Regions from separate parts of the Mesorhizobium sp. B2-5-13 genome, predicted to be linked through region 3. Evidence: predicted binding sites of a transcription regulator. Region 3 holds the regulator's gene; each other region holds the start of a gene.
What was found. The regulator LexA, encoded in region 3, represses DNA repair genes until DNA is damaged. The targets are predictions, from matches to a motif close to TGTTCNNNNTGTGTTCNG.

Region 1: the regulator LexA is predicted to act here: its motif matches at 3,150-3,167, upstream of dinB (DNA polymerase IV).
Region 2: the regulator LexA is predicted to act here: its motif matches at 2,151-2,168, upstream of FJ434_RS10610 (sel1 repeat family protein).

What each region holds. Positions count from the first base shown of each region.
Region 1 is NZ_VFUI01000013.1:11,869-19,038, forward strand. Features, by position in the region: gene FJ434_RS20490 (phospholipase D-like domain-containing protein) at 1-245, opposite strand, end outside; gene FJ434_RS29885 (hypothetical protein) at 160-741, opposite strand; gene FJ434_RS30310 (hypothetical protein) at 944-1,306, shown strand; gene FJ434_RS20500 (DNA-binding protein) at 1,308-1,874, shown strand; gene dinB (DNA polymerase IV) at 1,912-3,033, opposite strand; gene FJ434_RS20510 (ImuA family protein) at 3,197-3,958, shown strand; gene FJ434_RS20515 (DNA polymerase Y family protein) at 3,873-5,393, shown strand; gene FJ434_RS20520 (error-prone DNA polymerase) at 5,390-7,170, shown strand, end outside.
Region 2 is NZ_VFUI01000005.1:57,292-64,461, reverse strand. Features, by position in the region: gene FJ434_RS10625 (AMP nucleosidase) at 1-787, opposite strand, end outside; gene FJ434_RS10620 (hypothetical protein) at 906-1,100, opposite strand; gene FJ434_RS29720 (hypothetical protein) at 1,142-1,297, opposite strand; gene FJ434_RS10615 (DUF2147 domain-containing protein) at 1,511-1,852, opposite strand; gene FJ434_RS10610 (sel1 repeat family protein) at 2,291-2,557, shown strand; gene FJ434_RS10605 (branched-chain amino acid ABC transporter substrate-binding protein) at 2,991-4,112, shown strand; gene FJ434_RS10600 (acetyl/propionyl/methylcrotonyl-CoA carboxylase subunit alpha) at 4,188-6,170, opposite strand; gene FJ434_RS10595 (hypothetical protein) at 6,220-6,594, opposite strand; gene FJ434_RS10590 (O-acetyl-ADP-ribose deacetylase) at 6,715-7,170, opposite strand, start outside.
Region 3 is NZ_VFUI01000001.1:130,512-137,681, forward strand. Features, by position in the region: gene kynA (tryptophan 2,3-dioxygenase) at 1-132, shown strand, start outside; gene kynU (kynureninase) at 152-1,399, opposite strand; gene FJ434_RS00705 (ABC transporter permease) at 1,434-2,357, opposite strand; gene FJ434_RS00710 (ABC transporter ATP-binding protein) at 2,363-3,142, opposite strand; gene FJ434_RS00715 (ABC transporter substrate-binding protein) at 3,201-4,187, opposite strand; gene FJ434_RS00720 (GntR family transcriptional regulator) at 4,337-5,110, shown strand; gene lexA (transcriptional repressor LexA) at 5,518-6,261, shown strand; gene FJ434_RS00730 (ComEC/Rec2 family competence protein) at 6,255-7,170, opposite strand, start outside.

The DNA of each region.
Region 1 (7,170 bases), on a different contig from region 3:
AGGTTTTCATCCAGCATCGCAATCCAGTTTCCGACACTGGTCTCGTCTTGGTAGATATCGCCATTGCTACGGCGATCGCCGGTGTTGACGCAGATCTTGACCTTCGCGCCCCGCAACGCGGCTTCCCCCAGCGCGGCAAGAAAAGGAAAATAGGTGAACTCATAGGCGGCGACCTTCAGCTCGAACCCCGGGCCGCTGGCGCGGCCGATAAAATCGAACGCCGCTTCGAGGAGGCCACGGCTCAACCATTTGACCTTTGCATTGGCCGGGTCGCGCTGTTCGTCGTCGCTGGGATAAGTGTTTGCCGAACTGCCGGGCGAAGGCCTGTCCAGGCACGGTGCCGCGGTTGAAATAGACATGGTGGCGCGCCCCCGGCGCGTTAAGCGTCGCAACGGTCATCTCGATGTCAGCGCCCGGCACCAGTTCGGCGGGCGCTCCATAGAGAGGGCGAATGACATAGTCGGCCGCCTCGCCGCCGGGCTCGGCGTTGTAGTCCGACCACTGGAAATCCTGGATCGGATGCTCGTTGGTCGGCTTGAGCGTGCCGGGCTCCGGGTTCGGACGTGTCTCCTCGAACACCTTGAAGCCATTCATCCAGGCGATGTTGCCGCTAGGCTTGCGTTTGCCCAGAGCAAATCCAAGCAGGCCTCGTCGCGCCTCTTCGGTTGCGTCCATTCCGAACAGAACAGTGTGGGTGCCCGCTATTGCGTGAACGCTGATGCCGTTCTTTTCTTTTCGCATGCTCTTCCCCCCGGAACTGCAAAAGTCGAACGGCCTATCTGGAGCCGACAAGTAAAGGTACACGAGGATTATGTCGGCTGATAGGGAACCGTCTTGGGCGTCGTGGCGGTGCGTCGGGCAGTACCGAACGTGGCTTGAATTCAGCGGCCCAGATGCTATGTTGGACAGAACAGAAAAAACGTTCAACATCGGAGCAGCGAAAATGGCAAAGACCAGCAAGCCCACGATTGCCCGCGCCGGCACGAGCGGCTCTCCGATCAAGAGTCGCAAGACAAAGCTCGGCCGCGTGGCGAAGACAGGGAGGTTCGTGCTGATCGATCCGGCTCGCCGCAAGGCCGTGCTGTCGGCCGCCGAGAAGTCCGGACTGCTCGGCGAAAAGAGCGCGCGCATCGGCGGGCGCATCAGTCCGGCTCTATTGGAACAGGCGAAGAAGCAGACAGGGATCAGCACCGATACCGATCTCATCGAATTCGCGCTCGCCAATGTGGCGCTCGAGGACGAGTTCAGCAAAGCTTTCACTAAGGTGCGTGGAACGGTCGATCCGTCTCTGAAGCTCGGCTTCTGAGGTGGCCGCCTTCGATTTCGACGCCGCCGTTCGATGGGGCCGTCTCGATCCCGGCCGCACCCTGTCGCGGCGGGACGATGCAGAGCTGCCCTTTATCGGAGATCATCCGGGCGCGGGCCACGGCCTGCTGCTCGACACCTGCGTCTATATCGATGGCTTGCAGGGCCGGGCTCCCGACGCCCTTGGCGAGCTCCTGAATGTCCGAACAGCCAACCATTCGACGGTGGCGATCCAGGAACTGATGCACACGGTCGGCGTGCTCGATCCCGCCGATCCGCGGACCAAGGGCGTCGTCAAGCAGATCGGCGTTCTGCTCGACGCCATGCCGGCACATCGCACCTTCACTCCCGATGCCGACGTGCTGGCGCGGGCCGCGCTGCTTTCGGGCATGTTGTGCCGGCTGCAGGGTTACCAGAAGGATGCGCGGCTTCGCGCCCTTCACGATTGCGTCCTGTTCTTGCAGGCCCAGAACCTCGGCTTCGCGGTACTCACGGCCAATATCGCCGATTTCGATTATCTGCTGCAGCTCGTCCCCGCCGGCCGCGTGCTCTTTTACCGTCGATCCTGAGGTCGTCGAGCCCCACATCAAGCGGTCGCGCCAAGGCTCACAGCGATAGTGAAAGCTGCGGTTTTTCTTCGTCCGATCCGCTGAGCAGCGACGACAGCGTCACGCCCAGCAGCCGGATGCCTTTCGGGGTGGGGAAGGTTGCCTCGAGCAGTCCGTCCGCGAGCTCGCGCAGCTCCTCCTCGCTGCCGATCGGAGCAGGCACGGTTCTACTGCGCGTGATGATCTGGAAGTCCGCATACTTGACCTTCAAGGTCACAGTCCGGCCGGCGAAGCCGCGCTCCTCGCAATAGTGCCAGACCTTGGCGGCCAGTGTCACCAACTTCGCCTTTGCCGGTTCCAGCTCGAACACGTCCGTGGCGAAGGTATCCTCGGCGCCAATCGACTTGCGCGGCCGGTCCGGCTGGACCCGGCGATCATCTATCCCCCGCGAGATGGCGTAGTACCAGGCGCCCGCCTTGCCGAAATGCTCCTGCAGGAAAGGCAACGTCTTGTTGAGTAGGTCGGCGCCGGTCTCGATTCCGAGGCCTTGCATCTTGGCCGCCGTCGCCGGACCGATGCCGTGGAACTTCTTGACCGGCAGCTTGGCCACGAAGTCGGATCCCATGGCCGGCGTGATGACGGCCTGGCCGTTGGGCTTGTTCAAGTCGCTCGCCATCTTCGCGAGGAACTTGCAATAGGAAATTCCCGCCGATGCGTTGAGCCCCGTCACCTCTTTGATCCGGGTCCGGATCACGGTCGCGATCTCGGTCGCGACGCCGAGTTTCTGCTTGTTCTCGGTGACGTCGAGATAGGCCTCGTCCAGCGAGAGCGGTTCGATGAGATCGGTATGCTCGGCGAAGATCTCCCGGATTTGCGCCGACACCGCCCGATAGACCTCGAATCGGGGCGTGACGAAGATCAGTTCGGGGCAGCGGCGCTTGGCCGTCACAGAGGGGAGGGCCGAGCGTACGCCGAAGGCGCGGGCCTCGTAGCTTGCGGCGGCGACGACGCCCCGGGCCGCCGAGCTGCCGACCGCGACCGGCTTGCCGCGCAGCTCGGGATTATCGCGCTGCTCCACCGAGGCATAAAAGGCGTCCATGTCGACATGAATGATCTTGCGGACCCGGGCTTGCGCCGGGTCCGCTCCAGCATCTGTCCGACATGTCGCGCTGCCTTCCATCACCCGACCGCTCACAGATATCCGCACGCAGCATCCCAGATTTTGCCTTGCGCCGACAGGGTTTGGACGATGCGCCAGCCGGGGAACGATTCTCCCCGATTGACTCTTACGCCATTGAGAACAAAAATAGAACATATCAAAACTGGGAGACGAGTGCGCGGGCATGGCCATGTCCTCGAGCAGCCTTGCATTGTCCGAACTTCGGGACCGTATCGCGCGGCTCGGGGGCGGGTCTGCACGCCGGCGCGAGGTCCTGCCCTTCGGCATCCCCGAACTCGACAAGGTGCTGCCGGGAGGAGGGCTGGCGCTCGGCGCGCTGCATGAGGTGGCGGGCGGCGCCAATGGCGCGGTCGACGGCGCCGCGGCCGCCCTGTGGGCCGCCGGAGTCGCCGCCCGGACGCGCGGGCGTGTCCTGTGGTGCGTCACGCGGCAGGATCTGTTCGCGCCATCGCTCGCCCAGGCCGGTCTGCCGCCCGGTCGGGTGATCTTTGTCGAGGCCGGCGACGAGGCCGCGGTCATGGCCTGTTTCGAGGAGGGCCTTCGGCATGGCGGCCTTGGCGCCGTGGTGGCGGAGATCGCGCGCCTGCCGATGACGAGCTCGCGCCGCCTGCAGCTCGCCGCCGAGGCCTCCGGCACGCTCGGCATCGCTATTCGCCGGTGGCGGCGCCAGACCGAAGCCACCGATTTTGGACAACCGACCGCCGCGGTGAGCCGCTGGCGCGTCTCCGCTCTTTCCTCCCGACCATTGCCGGTTCCCGGCGTCGGCCGCCCCCGCTGGCGGCTCGAATTGCTGCGCGTCAGGGCAGGGGAGAGCGCCGACTTTGAAGTGGAAGCCTGTGATGCCAAGGGTCGTCTCGCTCTATCTGCCGACCTGGCCCACCGATCGCCTGCGGCGCACGCTGGGCGTCTCGGCGCCGTCGGCTGATACGCCGATCGTCCTGTTCGGCCGGCAGGGCCGCCGCCGCGAAATCCTCGCCCTCGATGCGGCCGCCCGCAATGCGGGCCTGCGCATCGGCATGCCGGCGAGCAAGGCGCAGGTCCTCGTTCCTGGCCTCGTCAACCTCGAGCTCAATCCGGCCGAGGACGCGGCTGCGCTCGACCGCCTCGCGCTCTGGGCGCTGCGCTATGCACCGATTGTCGCGCCCGATCCGCCCGACGGGCTCATCATCGACACCAGCGGCGCCGATCACCTTCATGGTGGCGAAGAGGCAATGCTGGCGAACCTCGTCTCTCGCATGGAGGCCTCTGGCATCGCGGCCCATGCCGCGATTGCCGATGCCTCGGGCACGGCCCATGCCGCCGCGCGGTTCCTGGCGCGTCCGATCTCCATCATCCCGGCAGGACAGGCGGCGGCTGCGATGCGGGATCTGCCGATCCGGGCACTGCGCCTGCCCATTCCGATCGTCGAGGGGCTTCACGTCCTCGGCTTCGAGCGCATCGGCGACATCGAGGACACGCCGAAAGCCCCGCTGACCCATCGCTTCGGCCCCGAGCTTATGCGCCGCCTCGACCAGGCCATGGGCCGCGCTCCCGAACCCTTCGAGCCGGTCCGGTCGCCCGAACTGATCGAGGTTCGTCGCGCCTTCGGCGAGCCGATCGGCGCTGCAGAAACGATCGCGCGCTACACCGCCAAGCTGGTCGACCAGCTCTGCGCCGCTCTCGAAAAGCAGGGGCTCGGGGCGCGCCGGCTCGACCTGCTGTTTCATCGGGTCGACAACCGGATCGCAGCCATTCGCGTCGGCACAGCGGCGCCGGTGCGCGAAACCGGCCGCCTCACGCGGCTCCTCACCGACCGTATCGAGACCGTAGACCCGGGCTTCGGCATCGAGCTGATGACGCTGACCGCAACACTGGCCGAGCCATTGCGGGACCGGCAGACGATCTCAACGCTGGTCGAGCCGGAGGAGCCGGACATTTCCGATCTCATCGACGTCATCGCCAATCGCCTCGGGGCGAACCGGCTCTATCGCTTCGCCCCGGTCGAAAGCGATGTGCCGGAGCGGTCGGTCAAGCGCGTGGCGCCGAGCGCGCCCGATGACGGCGCGAACTGGCCCGGCGAGTGGCCGCGGCCGTCGCGCCTGCTCTCGCCGCCCGAGCCGATCGAGACCATGGCGCTGCTGCCCGACAACCCCCCGGTCTGGTTCACCTGGCGTGGGGTTCGTCGCCGCGTCGCCCGCGCCGACGGTCCCGAACGCATCTTTGGCGAATGGTGGTTGCGCCAGGCCGAGACGACATCGCTGCGAGATTACTTCCGCGTGGAGGACGAAGGCGGAGAACGCTTTTGGCTCTTCCGCGCCGGCGACGGCGAGGATCCGGCCCCCGGCTCGCACAGATGGTTCCTGCATGGAATCTTCGCATGAGCGGGCCGCGCTATGCCGAGCTGCAGATGACGTCGCACTTCTCGTTTCTGAGGGGCGCGAGCTCCTGCGAGGAGCTGTTCGCGCAAGCCGCGCTGCTCGGCATCGAAGCGCTCGCCGTCGTCGATCGCAACAGCCTTGCCGCCGTGGTCCGCGCGCACGAGGCGGCCAAGGCCACCGGCGTGCGCCTGATCGTCGGGTGCCGCCTCGATCTAGCCGACGGCATGTCGCTACTCGTCTATCCCAAAGACCGGACGGCCTATGGCCGCCTCTGCCGGTTGCTGTCGCTGGGCAAGTCACGCGGCGGCAAGGGACTCTGCCGTCTCGAATGGGCAGATGTCTTCGCCTATGGCGAGGGCATGATCGCCGTCCTCGTGCCCGACATCGCCGACGACACCTGTGCGCTGCAGGTGCGGCGCCTGCGTGAGGCGTTCGGCCGGGATGCCTATCTCGCGCTGACCTTGCGCCGGCGCCCCAATGACCAGTTGCGCCTCCATGAGCTCGCCAACCTGGCGACGCAGATGGGCGTCGCGACCGTCGTGACGAACGACGTTCTATTCCATCATCCCGAGCGCCGGGTGCTGCAGGATGTGGTCACCTGCATCCGCCACAACATCACCATCGATGATGCCGGCTTCAAAAGGGAGCGGCATGTCGACCGCTACCTGAAGTCACCCGATGAGATGCACCGGCTGTTCGGCCGCTATCCCGAGGCCCTGGCACGCACATTGGCAATCGCCGAGCAATGCCGCTTTTCGCTCGACGAGCTCGCCTATCAATACCCTGAAGAAAGGACGATGCCGGGCCTTACCGCCCAGCAGGCCCTCGAGAAGCTGACCTGGGAAGGCGCCAAGCGGCGCTATCCCGAGGGCGTGCCCGACAAGGTGATCGGTCTCATCAAGCACGAGCTCCGCCTAATCGAGACGCTGCAATACGCACCCTACTTTCTGACCGTGAACGCCATCGTGGCCTTCGCGCGGTCGCGCGACATTCTCTGCCAGGGCCGGGGATCGGCCGCCAACTCGGCGGTCTGCTACGTTCTCGGCATCACCAGCATCGATCCCGACCGCAACAATCTGCTGTTCGAGCGCTTCGTCAGCCGGGAGCGTAAAGAGCCGCCCGATATCGATGTCGATTTCGAACACGAGCGGCGCGAGATCGTCATGCAATGGGTCTACGAGACCTACGGTCGCGACCATTCGGCATTGTGCTCGACCGTGGTGCGCTATCATACCAAGGGCGCCGTCCGCGACATCGGCAAGGCGCTCGGCCTGCCCGAGGACGTTACCAAGCTGCTCTCCTCGCAGGTCTGGGGCCATGGCGAGGGCATCGACGAGACCCGTGCTCGCGAACTCAACCTCAATCTCGCCGATCGCCGCCTCACCCTGACGCTCGAGCTGGCGCGCCAGCTCGAAGGCACGCCGCGGCATCTGTCGCAGCATCCCGGCGGGTTCGTGTTGACCCATGATCGGCTCGATGAGCTCGTGCCAATCGAGCCGGCCCGGATGGAAGACCGCCAGGTCATCGAGTGGGACAAGGACGATATCCACATCCTTAAGTTCATGAAGGTCGACGTCCTTGCCCTGGGAATGCTGACCTGCATGAAGCGCAGCTTCGATCTCCTGGCCGAGCACAAGGGCGTGTCGCTCGACCTCGCCACGATTCCGGCCGAGGATCCGGCGACCTACGCGATGATCCGCAAGGCCGACACGGTCGGGGTCTTCCAGATCGAGAGCCGGGCACAGATGTCGATGCTGCCGCGGATCAAGCCGAGGACGTT
Region 2 (7,170 bases), on a different contig from region 3:
AGGCCGGCATCTGCGGCAGGCGCTGTGGCGCTACGCCTTCACTGGGAGCGCTCTGCCCGGACCGGGTGATAACGTTGCCAGGTTCGACAAATTCCGTGTAGCCTTCACCACCGTTTTCCATCAGGTCGCGGGCGCGGGCGACGAACTCGTCGATATAGAACTGATAGTTGGTGAACAGCACGAAATTCTGGAAATGCTGCGGGCTGGTTGCAGTGTAGTGCGTCATGCGGTGCAGTGAATAGTCGATGCGCTGCGCCGTGAACGGCGCCAGTGGCCGGGGCTCGCCGAAGGCGACCTCGAACGTACCGTTGGCGATCTGATCGTCGGTGCCGTCGAGATCCGGCACGTCGAACAGGTCGCGGATCGGCCGCTTGATACGTTCGGCATCAGCGCCGTCGACATAGGTGCCTTCCAGGAAAGCGAAATGCAGCGGGATCGGCGTGGTCGATTCCGAGACGGTCACCGACACGCCGTGATTGCGCATGATCAGCCGAAGCTGCTCGATGAGGTAGGTCTCGAACAGGTCCGGCTGGGTAACCGTGGTGGCGAAATGACCGGGCGTCGGCATGTGGCCATAGGCCTGGCGAGAGTCGACCTGGGTGAACGAACTCGTGGTGACGCCAATCTCGGGGTAGAAGGCCCGGTAGCGCTTGCTGCTGTCGCCGCCGGCGGCAAGGGCCGCGAAGGAATCGCGCAGGAACTTGGTGTTGCGGTCGTAGAGCACCTGCAGCGCGGCAACGGCCTTTTCGGCGTTGTCGAAGCTCTGCCGGCCAAAAGGCTCGGGCATGACGACAGATTCGATGGCTTGGGGATAGATTCGCTTTTCCATGGCCCAATATAGAGACTTGGGCGGCCGGTTGGGAGGGGTGTCGCCGCCGAAGGCGCCCAAAGCGCCCCTTTTTTCTTCAACCCCGCTGCAGGCTGACCAGCAGAACGAACCCGACGCCAGACTTTCTGAGCGCCGGCGCCTCGATCGTCGAGCCGGCATCGGCGCGCATCATCGGTACCGCCAGGACCGGGGCGGCCAGAACCATCAGGATAAGCGCCGCCCGCGGCAGGAGCCGGAGTGTCTTGAGAGTGTTGGCGGCGATGCGGTTCATGATGTCTGCGCTTTTCTTTTCGAGGTCCGGGCTATTTGGTTTCAGTGGCGAAGGTTGGTCGGGCAGGCGAGATGGCAGAGCCTGGAGGCTTCGTCCCAGGAGCGGGGGGAACGGCCCGCTTCGGCGACGAGAATGGCGAAGAACATTCCAAACAGGCTCATCAGCAGGCAGACGATGGTGAAGCGGCGAGCAAGCATTGGGTCTGTGTCTCCTTCAACACGCATGAGAATGCCCTGACGCCGCTGAACCGGCTCTGATGCCGGCGTTCATCTGCGGTTCAAATTGATTGACGCGACGTTGGCTGGGTCGCCGCCGGCCCCGGACGGCGATCGGGTGCGACAGTCAGCGCATCAGTAAAACGAAAACGGGGCCCGCCGGGCCCCGTTTTGAGATCACTGGGAAATGGTCGATCAGAGCTTGTGCCAAGTCTGGCTCTTGCAGATCAGTCCGCCGAGCACGCAGCCGCTCATCTTGAGCGAGGCGCCCGATAATGTCGCCTTGCCCGAATAGGTCTTGTCGTTTGCCGGGTCGGTGATGTTGCCGGTATATTTGTTGTCGCCGGCCGCCTTGAGCGAGCCGATGGTCTTGCCGGCATATTTGCCGGACTTGAGCGTGATGGAAAATGAACCGCCGCCTGAAATGGCCGCCGTGTCGCCTGCCTGCGTTTTCCAGTTGCCCTCTATCGGATCGGCCCACGCCGCGCCGCTCAGGATTAAAGTGGCCGCCAGGGCCAGGCTCACTTTTCGAAACATGTCTTCCTCCCTCTGGATAGCCGGCCGGATGCTCCGCCTCGCCGGTCTGCCGCTTACGCAAACGTAAGCTAATCCAGCTTCCGTCAAAACAAAAGCGGTGCCGCTACGGAAGACTTTGGCATTTTGAAAGCGCCTAAATTCGCTCTGTCGGCGCGGAAATGAAAACGATCGGCTCGTCGCGTTTGTTTCCCGTGGTTAGCGGAGTGTTGATTGCGGCCGTGAAAATTTTCGTCAAATTTGGCGAAAACCAGCCGAATTGCTGGCCCCGTATCGTTAACGAATTTCTGTGTTTACCTCTTGTTTTAGCTTTGTTTTCCTCAAATTAAGCACGCCATTTAACGACGGATTCAAGCCTGCGCGGCATTCTCGAAAGCATCGAAAGAGCGGCCCGGACAAGACAAACGGAGGCAGCTCTCGGGAGCCAGACAGGGGACTAAAATGGCACGTTTTGAAATGCTTGAAGCAGGCTTCGGCGCCATGGGGGCAACTGCCCAGGCCGACATTCTTTTCGAACTGGGCATGATGTATGCGACCGGCCGCGATTGCGAGACCGACGTCGTTGCCGCCCACAAATGGTTCAACATCGCCGCCATCAAGGGTTCGGTCCGCGCCGCCGAGCTGCGCTCGGAACTCTCGGCGGCCATGTCGAAGGTCGAGATCGCCAAGGCGCTGCGCGAAGCCCGCGAATGGATGACCATGCACTGAGTTCCGCCAGACGGGAACGCTCCGGCCAAGACCGCTGAAAAGACGGTCGGGCCAACAGGGATAGGCTGCGCAGACAGCCAGGCCACAGGCCAACAACAAAAAGGATGCGGCAGGCCGACAGGTCCAAGCCGCCCGACGAACCATGATCCCGAAAGTGGAATCGGGGCCTCGGCAAGATCATGGCCAACAGGAAGACAGGGTAGGTGGGTTGGGTTCACAGCGCGGGGGCGCCGGGGAAACGGCCTGACAGGCAAAAAAGCCACGACCAGCCGGAACAAGGCTGGCGTGGCTTTTTTGCTTGAATGAGGCCTGGCAGGCCCAATCGAGTGGCGCCAATGCGCCTAGACAGGTCCGATGAAGGATGAAATTGTCCCGCCTCTCTGGAAGAAGCGCGGCCGGAGCGGCCGCGCGTGAGTGGAGGAGTTCTATTGTCATGAAAAAAATGAGTATTTTGAGCGCGGCCATTTTCGGCCTGATGATGAGTGCGCCGGTCGCATTCGCCGACGACATCACCGTCTCGGTGGTCGGCCCGATGACCGGACAACTCGCGACCATCGGCGATCAGTTCAAGCAGGGCGCACAGGCCGCCGCCGATGCCATCAACGCCGCGGGCGGCGTCAACGGCTCGATGATCAAGCTCGACATCGAGGACGACCAGTGCGATCCAAAGCAGGCCGTGTCGGTCGCCAACCGCATCGTTGCCAACGGCGTCAAGTTCATCGACGGTCATGCCTGCTCCGGTTCGAGCATCCCGGCCTCGGCGGTCTACGCAGAAGCCGGTGCGCTGATGATGAGCCCGGCGTCCTCGAACCCGGTGCTGACCGATGCTGCGGCAAAGGCCGGCTGGCCGACGATCATGCGTCTTTATACGCGTGACGACGCGCAGGGGGCCTTCATCGGCCCTTGGATCGCCAAGAAGTATGCCGGAAAGAAAGTCGTCATCCTGCACGACAAGAGCGCCTACGGTCAGGGCGTGGCTGACGCTGTCAGGGCAACCATGAATACTGGTGGCCTCAAGGAAGTCTACTATGACGCCATCAACCCCGGCGAGAAGGACTATTCGGCGCTTGTCACCAAGCTGAAGGATCTCAAGGCCGATGTCGTTTATTTCGGCGGCTACCATCCTGAGGCCGGGCTGATCCTGCGTCAGTCGGCGGAGCAAAACCTAAAGTTCCAGCTGATCATGCCGGATTCGATCGCCTCGCCGGAGTTCTGGCAGGTTGCCGGCCCGGCCGGCGAGGGCACCATGTTCGTGTTCCCGTCGGATCCGCAGGCAAAGCCGGAAGCCAAGGCGGCCGTCGAGAAGATCAAGGCGGGCGGCTTCGTGCCGGAAGGCTTCACGCTGTTCTCCTACGCCGTGGTCCAGGCTTTCGCCGAAGGCATCAAGCGTGCCGGCGGCGACGATCCGGCCAAGGTTGCCGAAGCGTTGAAGAACGGCACGCCGATCAGCACCGTTGTCGGCGACGTCACCTTCGACGAGAAGGGCGACCTCAAGAATGCCAGCTACGACATCAACCAGTGGCACGACGGCAAGTACGCGCCGATCGCGCAGTAACCGCTCTGATAGCCCAGGAAATGGCCGGGTTCGTCCCGGCCATTTCTGTTTGCGGCCCGCGATGCGCTCCTGCTATCAACTGGTGGCTGAGTTCGACGCGCTCTGTTCCTCGACGAACCGCACCAGCACCGTCCCGTCAGTGACCTGCGCCCCTTCCCCGGCGATCTCGGCGATCACGCCATCATGCGGGGCGGCGATGGTGTGCTCCATCTTCATCGCTTCGAGGATCAGCAGAATTTGCCCCTTGATCACAGCGTCGCCTTTCGCCACGCGCACAAGCTTGACGAGACCCGGCATCGGCGCGCGCAGGCTGCCGGAGGCGGCAGCTGCTTCATCGCTCCTGGCCAGGGGATCCGGCACGGTGAAAGCATATCCGGCAGCGCCTTCGAACACCGTGATGTGGGCGGGCCAGCGGGCGAGGCGGGGAACGGCGCGAAGATCATGCGAATTGGTGCTATCGTAAGGCGCATCGAGCGCCACCCGAAAGCGTCCGTCCGGCCGCATTGAAACCTTTGCCTGAATTTGCTCGTCGCCGAACTTCAGCCGCATGCGCCGCACCACGCCGTGGAAATGCGCATAGCCGGCAAGCGACGACCACGGGTCGTCCGACGACGGCAATGCTCCGGCACCCGAGGCCGCCAGGACGGCAGCCGAGATGATTTCGCCGGTCGGCGGCGCGACCGCCGTCAGCGCTTCCTGGTGTCGGCCGATCAGGCCGGTATCGACGTCGCCTGCTGCAAAATCCGGATCGGCCGCAAGAGCGGCAAGAAAAGCGGTGTTGACGGTGGAGCCGGCAATCTCGGTTTGCGCGAGCGCTGTGCGGAGCGCTTCCAGCGCCGCCTGTCTGTCCCCGGCATGGACGACCAGCTTCGCGATCATGGGGTCGTAATAGGGCGAAATCGCATCGCCAGCCCGCACGCCAGTCTCAATGCGCATCGCGGCTCCTTCTGGGGCAACGCCCGGGAATTTCAGGTGGTGCAGCGTGCCCGTCGCCGGCAGAAAGCCCTTGGCCGCGTCCTCGGCATAGATGCGCGCCTCGAAAGCATGGCCAGAAAGCGCGATCTCGCTTTGTGTCTTCGGCAGTTTTTCGCCGCTGGCGACCCGCAACTGCCACTCGACCAGATCGGTGCCGGTGACCATCTCGGTGACTGGATGCTCGACCTGCAGGCGGGTGTTCATTTCCATGAACCAGAAGCGGTCGGCCTTGAGGCCTTGCGAGGCGTCGACGATGAATTCGATGGTGCCGGCGCCGGAATAGTTGATTGCCTTGGCGGCCTTCACCGCCGCTTCCGTCATCGCCTTGCGCAAAGCCGGTGTCATGCCGGGGGCGGGGGCCTCCTCGATCACCTTCTGGTGGCGGCGTTGCGCCGAGCAGTCGCGTTCGTAGAAATGCACCGCGTCGCCGAAATTGTCGCCGAACACCTGCACTTCGATATGCCGTGGCTTGTCGACATATTTTTCGACCAGCACACGGTCGTCGCCGAAGGCGGCCTTGGCCTCGCGCCGGGCGCTGGACAGCGCCTCGGAAAAGTCATCGGGATGCTCGACGCGCCGCATGCCCTTGCCGCCGCCGCCGGCACGCGCCTTGATCAGCACGGGATAGCCGATCTCGCGGGCCTTTGAGGCCAGCAGCACGATTTCCTGCGCCTCGCCATGATAACCCGGAACGACCGGAACGCCGGCCTTCTCCATCAGCCGCTTGGCGGCGTCCTTCAGCCCCATGGCGCGGATCGAGGTCGCCGACGGGCCGATGAAAATGAGACCGGCAGTCACCACCTGGTCGACGAAATCGGGGTTTTCCGACAGGAATCCGTAACCGGGATGGATGGCCTGCGCGCCCGTTGCAAGAGCCGCCGCAACGATCCTGTCACCGCGCAGATAACTCTCGCCGACGGGCGAGGGGCCGATATGGACCGCCTCGTCGGCCATCTCGACATGCAGGGATCTCGCATCGGCATCCGAATAGACTGCGACGGTGTGCACGCCGAGCTTGCGCGCTGTGCGGATGACACGGCAAGCGATCTCGCCCCGATTGGCGATCAGGATTTTCGTGAACATGGAGCCTCCCGGATTAGGGTCGGGCGGCGCCATTCCGGCAGGCGCCTGCTTATTTGGACGCGGCGATCTCGCAGGCGCCGCCGTTTGTCACCTTGTAGTGGTTGCGCGTGGCCAGGCAGGATTTCATGGCCAGTTCCTCTGCCATCTCTTGCGACGGCGCGTTCAGTCGCGCGCCGCAGAGAATGTGGAGAGAAACCACCCTGGAGTACGGCGTGGTGGCATAGGCGGAATGGCCGGTGGCCGCGACATAGGCCTGGTAGGCCCTGGTGCATGGTGACTTCGGATCGCCATTCAAAGTCGGCGGGAAACGCTTGTCCCCCCCGCTTCCCGCCAGCGAGCCGGCCACGCTCGCGCCATGTGCGGCGGTTGGCAGTAATACTGAAAGTATTAGAGTAGAAACATTCCGTGAGTATTTCGGTTTCATTTGTACCCCATCCCTGTTTAAAAGTGCAGGATGAGGAATAACGAATATTATACAACGCCGCCAGATCTGCAGGGGAGGCTCTTGGTTTGGTGAGCGCATGAACGGCGTGGCTTATAAAGTTCATTCTTCACCCAATGTTGCAAGAATACGTCGGTATAATTCCGCCATGGCTTCGTCGAAGCAGCAGAAAATGACGGTTTCGGGAAGTGTGTTCTGCTTGATGAAGTCATTGACCTCAGTAGCGGCGACATTGGTCGCTTCATCTTTCGGATAGTGGTACACACCGGTCGAAATGGCCGGGAATGCCACCGAGCGGCAGTCATTGGCGACTGCTAGTTCAAGCGAACGCCGGTAACAGGAGGCCAGCAATTCGGCTTCGCCCTTGCCGCCGCCCTGCCAGACGGGCCCGACAGTATGGATGATGTGTCGAGCCGGCAGTTTATAACCCTTGGTGATCTTGGCATCGCCGGTCTTGCAGCCATTGAGCATGCGACATTCGAATTCGAGCTCCGGCCCAGCGGCGCGGTGAATGGCTCCATCGACCCCACCGCCACCGAGCAGCGAGGAGTTGGCAGC
Region 3 (7,170 bases):
CACGTCACCACAGTGGAACGCATCATCGGCCTGAAGCGTGGCACCGGCGGCACATCGGGCGCCTCCTATCTCAAGAAGATGCTCGAGGTCGTCCTGTTTCCCGAACTCTGGAACGTCCGTACCCGGCTCTGAACCCTTGTTTGACGATTGTTCAGGTCACCGCCGTCTTGACCGCGAAGCGCGCATCCTTCCAGGCGCCGGTGCGCAGGATATCTTCCAGTACGTCGACCGCCTGCCATACATCGGTGTAACCGGCATAGAGCGGCGTGAAGCCGAAGCGGATCGTCGACGGCGCACGGAAATCGCCGATCACGCCGCGCTCGATCAGTGCCCGCATCACCTGATAGCCATTGGGGTGGAGGAATGAAACCTGGCTTCCACGCGCATTGCCGTCGCGCGGGCTTTCCAGCTCCAGGCCGTAGACGCCGCATCTGGTCTCGACGAGCTGGATGAACAGATCGGTGAGCGCGATGCTCTTCTTGCGCACCACCGCCATGTCGACATCGTCCCAAAGGTCCAGTGCCCCCTTCAGCGCCCGCATCGACAAGACAGGCTGCGTGCCGCACAGGAACCGGCGGATGCCGCTGCCGGCCGCGTAACCCTGTTCGAAGGCAAAGGGTCGCGCATGGCCCCACCAACCGCTGAGCGGCTGCCGGACTTTGTCGTGATGACGCTCGGCGGCGTAGATGAAGGCTGGCGACCCCGGGCCGCCATTAAGGTATTTATACGTGCAGCCGATGGCGAAATCGGCGTTGGCGCTGTCGAGCTCGACCGGTAAAGCGCCGGCCGTATGGCAGAGGTCCCAGACGATCAGCGCACCGACCTGATGGGCCTTGCATGTCAGTGCCGCCATGTCGCGCAGCTGGCCGGATTTGTAATTGACATGGTTGACCAGGATGACCGCGACACGCTCGTCGATCAGTTCCTCAATGGTCGGCGCGTCGACGCCCTCGAGCCGCAACACGGTGCCGGGCCGCGTCGAGGCCACGCCTTCGGCCATGTAGAGATCGGTCGGAAAGCTGTCGCCCTCGGCGACGATGACCGAGCGGTCCGGCCGCATGCCGAGTGCGGCATGCAGCACTTTGTAGATGTTGATCGACGTCGTATCGCAGACCACCGTCTGGCCGGCCGCCGCACCGATCAGGCGTCCCAGCTGGTCGCCAAGCGCGACCGGCATGTCGAACCAGCCGGCTGTGTTCCAGGCACGGATCAGGTCCTGCGCCCACTCCTGCGTCGCTGCCTTCTGCAATTCGTCAAAGACGGCCGGCGCCGCGGCCCCGAGCGAATTGCCGTCGAGGTAGATGACGCCTTCCGGCAAGATGAAGCGGTCGCGCATGGCGCGCAGCGGGTCCGCCGCGTCCATGGCTTCGACGGCTGCGAGATCGAGCGTTGCACGCATCATTTGTGACATTCCCTGATTATTCACGCCCTGGTTATTCACGGATAGCTTCGCGTGCTGGCGCCGGCCCGCGGCTGCGCTTGAGACTAGGCAAGGCCAGCATGGCCAGCACGAACAGGCCCGTGGCAAGCTTCAGGTCGGGCGGCGGCATGCCGGCGGCAAGGCAGAACGACACCAGCTGGTAGTAGATGATCGCGCCGGCGAAAGGCGCCAGCAGCTGCCGCCAGACCGTCTGCTTGCCGACGACGGCCTCGCCGATCATCAGCGCGGCAAGGCCGTTGATGAGGATGCCCAGCCCCATATTGACGTCGGCGAATCCCTGCGACTGCACCATCAGCGCGCCGCTTGACGCCGAAAACGCGCTCGCCAGCCCGACACCGCCTATGGTCGCGGCCCAGACATTGATGCCTTGCGCCTCGGCCATGTCAGGATTGGCGCCCACGGCGCGCACGGCCGTGCCCTTCTCGGTCCTGAAGAACATGTAGAGCAGCATGAAGGCGACAAGCGCGAGGAGACCCGCGACGACGATCTTGCTAGCGGGGAAACCTGGCCGCGCGAACGGCACCCAGTCGAACACCGAGGGCGAACCGAAGACGGACAGGTTGGACTTGCCCATGATGCGAAGGTTGATGCTGTAGAGCATCGTCATCATCAGGATGCCCGCAAGCAGCGTGTGGATGCGGAAGCGCAGATGGATGAAGGCGGTGCAGCAGCCCGCAGCGAAGCCGGCGACAAGAGCGGCGGCGATACCCATCAGCGGCGATGCGCCGGCGGCAAGGAGAACGCCGCAGACGCAGCCGCCCAGCGGAAAAGCGCCTTCGCTGGTGAGATCGGGAAAATTCAGCATGCGAAACGGGATCATGATCCCGAGCACGACCAAGGCCAGGATCAGGCTCTGCGCCAGGGTGACCGGCATGATTGCGACGAAGCTGGCGAGAATGTCCTGAACAAAACCCATGGTGATCAGCTCGCCAGCAACATGCGGTCGGTTTTGACGGAGAAATGGCCGATCAGATCGATAACCGTGACCCTCGCCTTCTCCTCGCCGCTAACTTCCAGAAGGACGCGGCCCGCGTCGAGCATGATCACGCGGCTGCCATAGTCGACGGCGTGCTGCATGTTGTGGGTCACCATCATAGTCGTCAGCTTCAGCGCGCTGACGGCGCGCACCGTCGCCTGCATGACAATTTCGGCCGTGCGCGGATCAAGTGCCGCGGTATGCTCGTCGAGCAGCAGCAAGTCAGGCGATCCGCCGACCGCCATGATCAGCGACAAGGATTGCCGCTGCCCGCCCGAGAGCAGGTCGACGCGTGTGTCGAGGCGGTTTTCAAGGCCGAGGCCCAGTATCGACAGGCGTTCCCTGTAGGACGCAAGGCGGGTGGTGTTCAGCCCCGGGCGCAAGGTGCGCTTTTGGCTGCGCAAATCGGCCAGCAGCATGTTTTCCGCAACCGTCATGCTGGCGGCGGTGCCGCGCATCGGGTCCTGGAACACGCGCGCCAGCTTCGCGGCGCGCTTGTGCACCGGCATTGCAGTCACGTCGGCGCCGTTGATCAGGATCTGGCCGGAATCGAGGATCAGGGCGCCGGAAATGGCGTTGAGCATGCTGCTCTTGCCGGCCCCGTTGGAGCCGATGACGATGCCGAACTCTCCCGTGGCCAAGGACAGGCTGAGACCGTCCAGCGCGACCTTCTCGTCGGCCTGGCCCTTGTAGAACACTTTGCGTGCGGATCGAATCTCGAGCATCGTTCCTCCCTGACCTCGGGATGACGGCGCCGACGCCGTCATCCCAGCAGTTCCGATGTTAGTCGACGATGCAGCCGCAATCGGCCATTGAAGCCGGTATCTCGATGCCGAACGCGGCCATCGCCTTGCGCGAGATCGTTGCCATGTGGTCCTTGTAGGCCGGGCGCGACGGCGCGATCGTCTTGGGGTCCTTGCCCTTGAGGATCTCGGCGGCGATGTTGCCGGCGTTGACGCCGACCTGCGTGTAATTGACCGCGAAGCTTGCAGGCACGGTGCCGTTGCGGACCGCACTGTCATCGGAGTTGACGACCGGGATACCGGCCTGGCGGGCGGCCGCGGAGACCGCGGCGATCGCCGGCTGGATCAGGTTCGACGCCGGGCCGTAGATCACGTCGGCCTTGCCGGCGAGCGAAGCGATGCGTTGCTGGATGTCATTGACGTTGTCGATGCCGACCTCCACCACCTCGAAGCCGGCGGCCGGTGCCGCCGCCTTGATCTTTTCGACCAAGGCAACGTCATTGGCCTCACCGGGATTGTAAGGCACGCCGAAGCGCTTGGCGTTCGGCAGCAGCTTCTTGGTGAAGGCCATCACGGCAGCGACGTCCTGCAGATCGCTGGCGCCGGTCATGCCTTCGTCTCCGGCGTCCCATGACGGCACCAGCTTGGCCGCCACCGGATCGGTGACCGCGGCAAAAACGATCGGAATGCCGGAACCGGCAAGCGCTTTCTTGGCGATCTGCGAGACCGGCGTGGTGATGGTGTAGATCAGCTTGGGCTGCTCGGCCTGCAGCTTGGCGATCATCTGCGGCACCAGCGATGCATCGAAATTGGTGTGGCTCTCCGTGTAGACGACGTCCTTGCCCTCGACGAAGCCATTATCCGTCAACGCCTTCTTGAAGCCGGCTATGGCGGCGTTCAATTGCGGATGCTCGCCGAAATTGGCAATGCCGATACGGATCTGATCGGCCGCGGCACTGCCGGCGCTAATCATCAATGCGCCTGCCAGGGCCAAGCCCGACAACCAAGCGGATTTCGATTTCAACATCATTTCCTCCCAGATTTGATCAGGGCCGCTTGGAAACGCGGCTACCACGGCGATCATGGTCGGTCCGCCGGTCGGTGTCAAACATTATATATAATTGTTGCTATGACCCAATATCATATATACTTTCGCCAGACGACGGATTGATCACGATGCGCGATGAAACGAGTTCTACAAAAACGGAAGCCGCCTATCAGCTGTTGCGGCGCGACATCCTGACCACGCGCCTCATGCCGGGCGCCCCGCTCAAACTGAGTGCCCTGCGCGGCACCTATGGCGTCGGCTGGACGCCGTTGCGCGAAGCCTTGTCGCGGCTAGAGGCCGAACGCCTTGTCACCGCCATCAGCAATCGTGGTTTTACGGTCGCTCCGGTATCGCGGGCCGAACTGGAGGACCTGGCACGCGCCAGGATGGTGGTCGAGATACCCCTGTTCCTCGAATCGATGGAAAAAGGCGGCAAGGAGTGGGAGGATGCCGTTGTCACCGCCCACTACCGGCTCTCCCGTTGCAAGACCGCGGTCGACGATCCTTCGGATGCGGCCGTCGATAAATGGGACGAGAACCACGAAGCTTTCCATGCGGCGCTGCTGAGCGCGGCGACTTCCAATTGGCTCATGCGATTCCGCTCGACCATCGCCGATCAGCTGCGACGGCATCATCGTTTTCTCGGCCTGGCGCCGACATTGCGGGCCGCGGCTGGCCTGAAGGACGGTTATGAAGAGGCAATGGAGGCATTGTGCGAAGCGATTGCGATCGAACACCATACAGCGATCATGGAAGCTGCACTCGATCGTGACGTCGAGCGGGCCAAGGCGCTGATGACGGCGCATATCGGCTATACCCTGCACGTCTATGTCCATAGCGAAGACAGCGGCGCGACCAAATACGCCGCCCGCGCCGGCAGCTTGCAAGCGGGTTCCGGGTGACTTCAATGCTTGCGCGACGCCTATTGGCATGCGCTGGCCGGAGTGGGCCAAACGCCTGGGTCCATCGCCGCCCCTAAGCTACCAATCGTTGGCGTTTTGGTTTCGTTTCGTTCCGCGAATAATGGATCCATAAATTGTACAATCCACCCGCGAAGAGCCCTCCGAAAGACTGATGCCAAGGCCCATCAGTGGATAGGCCACAGGCCATTAACCAAAACGATTTCAATGCCGGCCGATCGTGGAAAGGATCGGCCTCAGTCCGCTGTCGCGGCAAAAAACTTCAGACGCGTTAACAAATTCATTAAACTTTAAACGGTTGCGGAACACAACTGGAACGGATAGTGTTTGTTCTGGGTTTGTTTTTTCGATTCTGGTCAGACCTTTCGTTCAATGCCTTGGGGGCCGCCATGCTGACACGCAAGCAACATGAACTGCTGATGTTCATCCACGAACGGCTCAAGGAAAGCGGGATACCGCCCTCCTTCGACGAAATGAAGGAAGCGCTCGATCTTGCCTCCAAATCGGGCATCCATCGCCTGATCACGGCGCTGGAGGAACGCGGCTTTATTCGCCGGCTACCCAATCGGGCGCGCGCGCTGGAAGTGCTGCGGCTGCCGGACTCGATCGCGCCGGGCCTCAATGCGGCAAAGAAGTTCTCGCCAAGCGTCATCCAGGGCAGCCTTGGCCAAGGCAGTCTCGGCCGCCAGATCAGGCCGGCGACGGCGCCTTCCCGCCTGGCCGCGGCCGGCAACGACGATGATGCAGTTTCAGCCGTGTCCATCCCGGTCATGGGTCGTATCGCCGCCGGTGTGCCGATCGATGCCATCCAGCATCAGACGCATTCGATTTCGGTGCCGCCGGACATGATCATGGGCGGCGAGCACTATGCGCTGGAAGTCAAGGGCGACTCGATGATCGAGGCCGGTATCTTCGACGGCGACACGGTCATCATCCGCAATGCCGATACAGCAAGTCCGGGCGAAATCATCGTGGCGCTGGTCGACGAGGAGGAAGCAACGCTGAAGCGGTTCCGCCGCAAGGGCGCCTCGATCGCGCTCGAAGCCGCCAATCCAGCCTACGAAACACGCATCTTCGGACCGGATCGGGTCAAGGTGCAGGGCAAGCTCGTCGGGCTGATCAGGCGCTACTGAACTGGCTTGCCATCGGGCTTGTCGGCCTTTTTATAGGGGGCCAGCCCCCTCGCCTCGCGTGAGAATTTTCGCTGCTCGTGCCAGGGCCGGTATGGTCCGACGACGGCGAATTCGATCTCAGCCGGCGTCGTGGCCGATTGGGGATCGAAGAAAACGGCGGCACTCCCCTTGCGGGCGAGCTGGCGTTTGGTGACGACGAGAACCAGCGGATTATGACAGGCGTCATAGGCGGTCGCGTCATTGACGACGATCAGGTCGGCGAAGGCGCAGGCCTTCCAGGTGTTCTTGCGATCCTCGACATAGGCGATGATCGCGCCGGAAGGGTGCCTGGCAAGGCACAGGCCTTCGCGGCAATAGAACGGCGATCCCAGCGGCAGGTCGGTGGGAGTGGCAAGATCGAATTGCCCGTCCGTCTCCTCGAACATTTCCGGTAGGACGATTGTTTCGGAGATCAGAGCGCGTTTCCAATTGTCGGCTGCGAATTCGTTCGGACGTTCCCGGTTGACGGCCAGTTCGCCATTGCCGATCGACAGAGCCACCAGCCGCGCATCTTCCGAGATCAGCACATCGGGCGCGCGCGTGTGCGACACAGTCAACAGACCGGCAAGCGCGAATGGCACCGCCGTGAGCCGGAGCCACGTCGTCGCCATCGTCGCGATGACCAACGCGACGGTGACCAGCAGCACGGATTGCTGCGAAATCAGCCCGACTCCATCGACCGGAGAGCGCTCCGATATCCACGCCGATATGGCGATCATCGCTGTCAGGCCCTTGCCCATGAGGTAGAGAGCCGGCCAATCCAACCCGAACGGCATCAGCAACGCGCTGGCGACGGCCAGGAACATCACGATCGACACGATCGGCATGACGGCCAGATTGGCGAACAGGCTGAGCGGCGACACCCGCTGG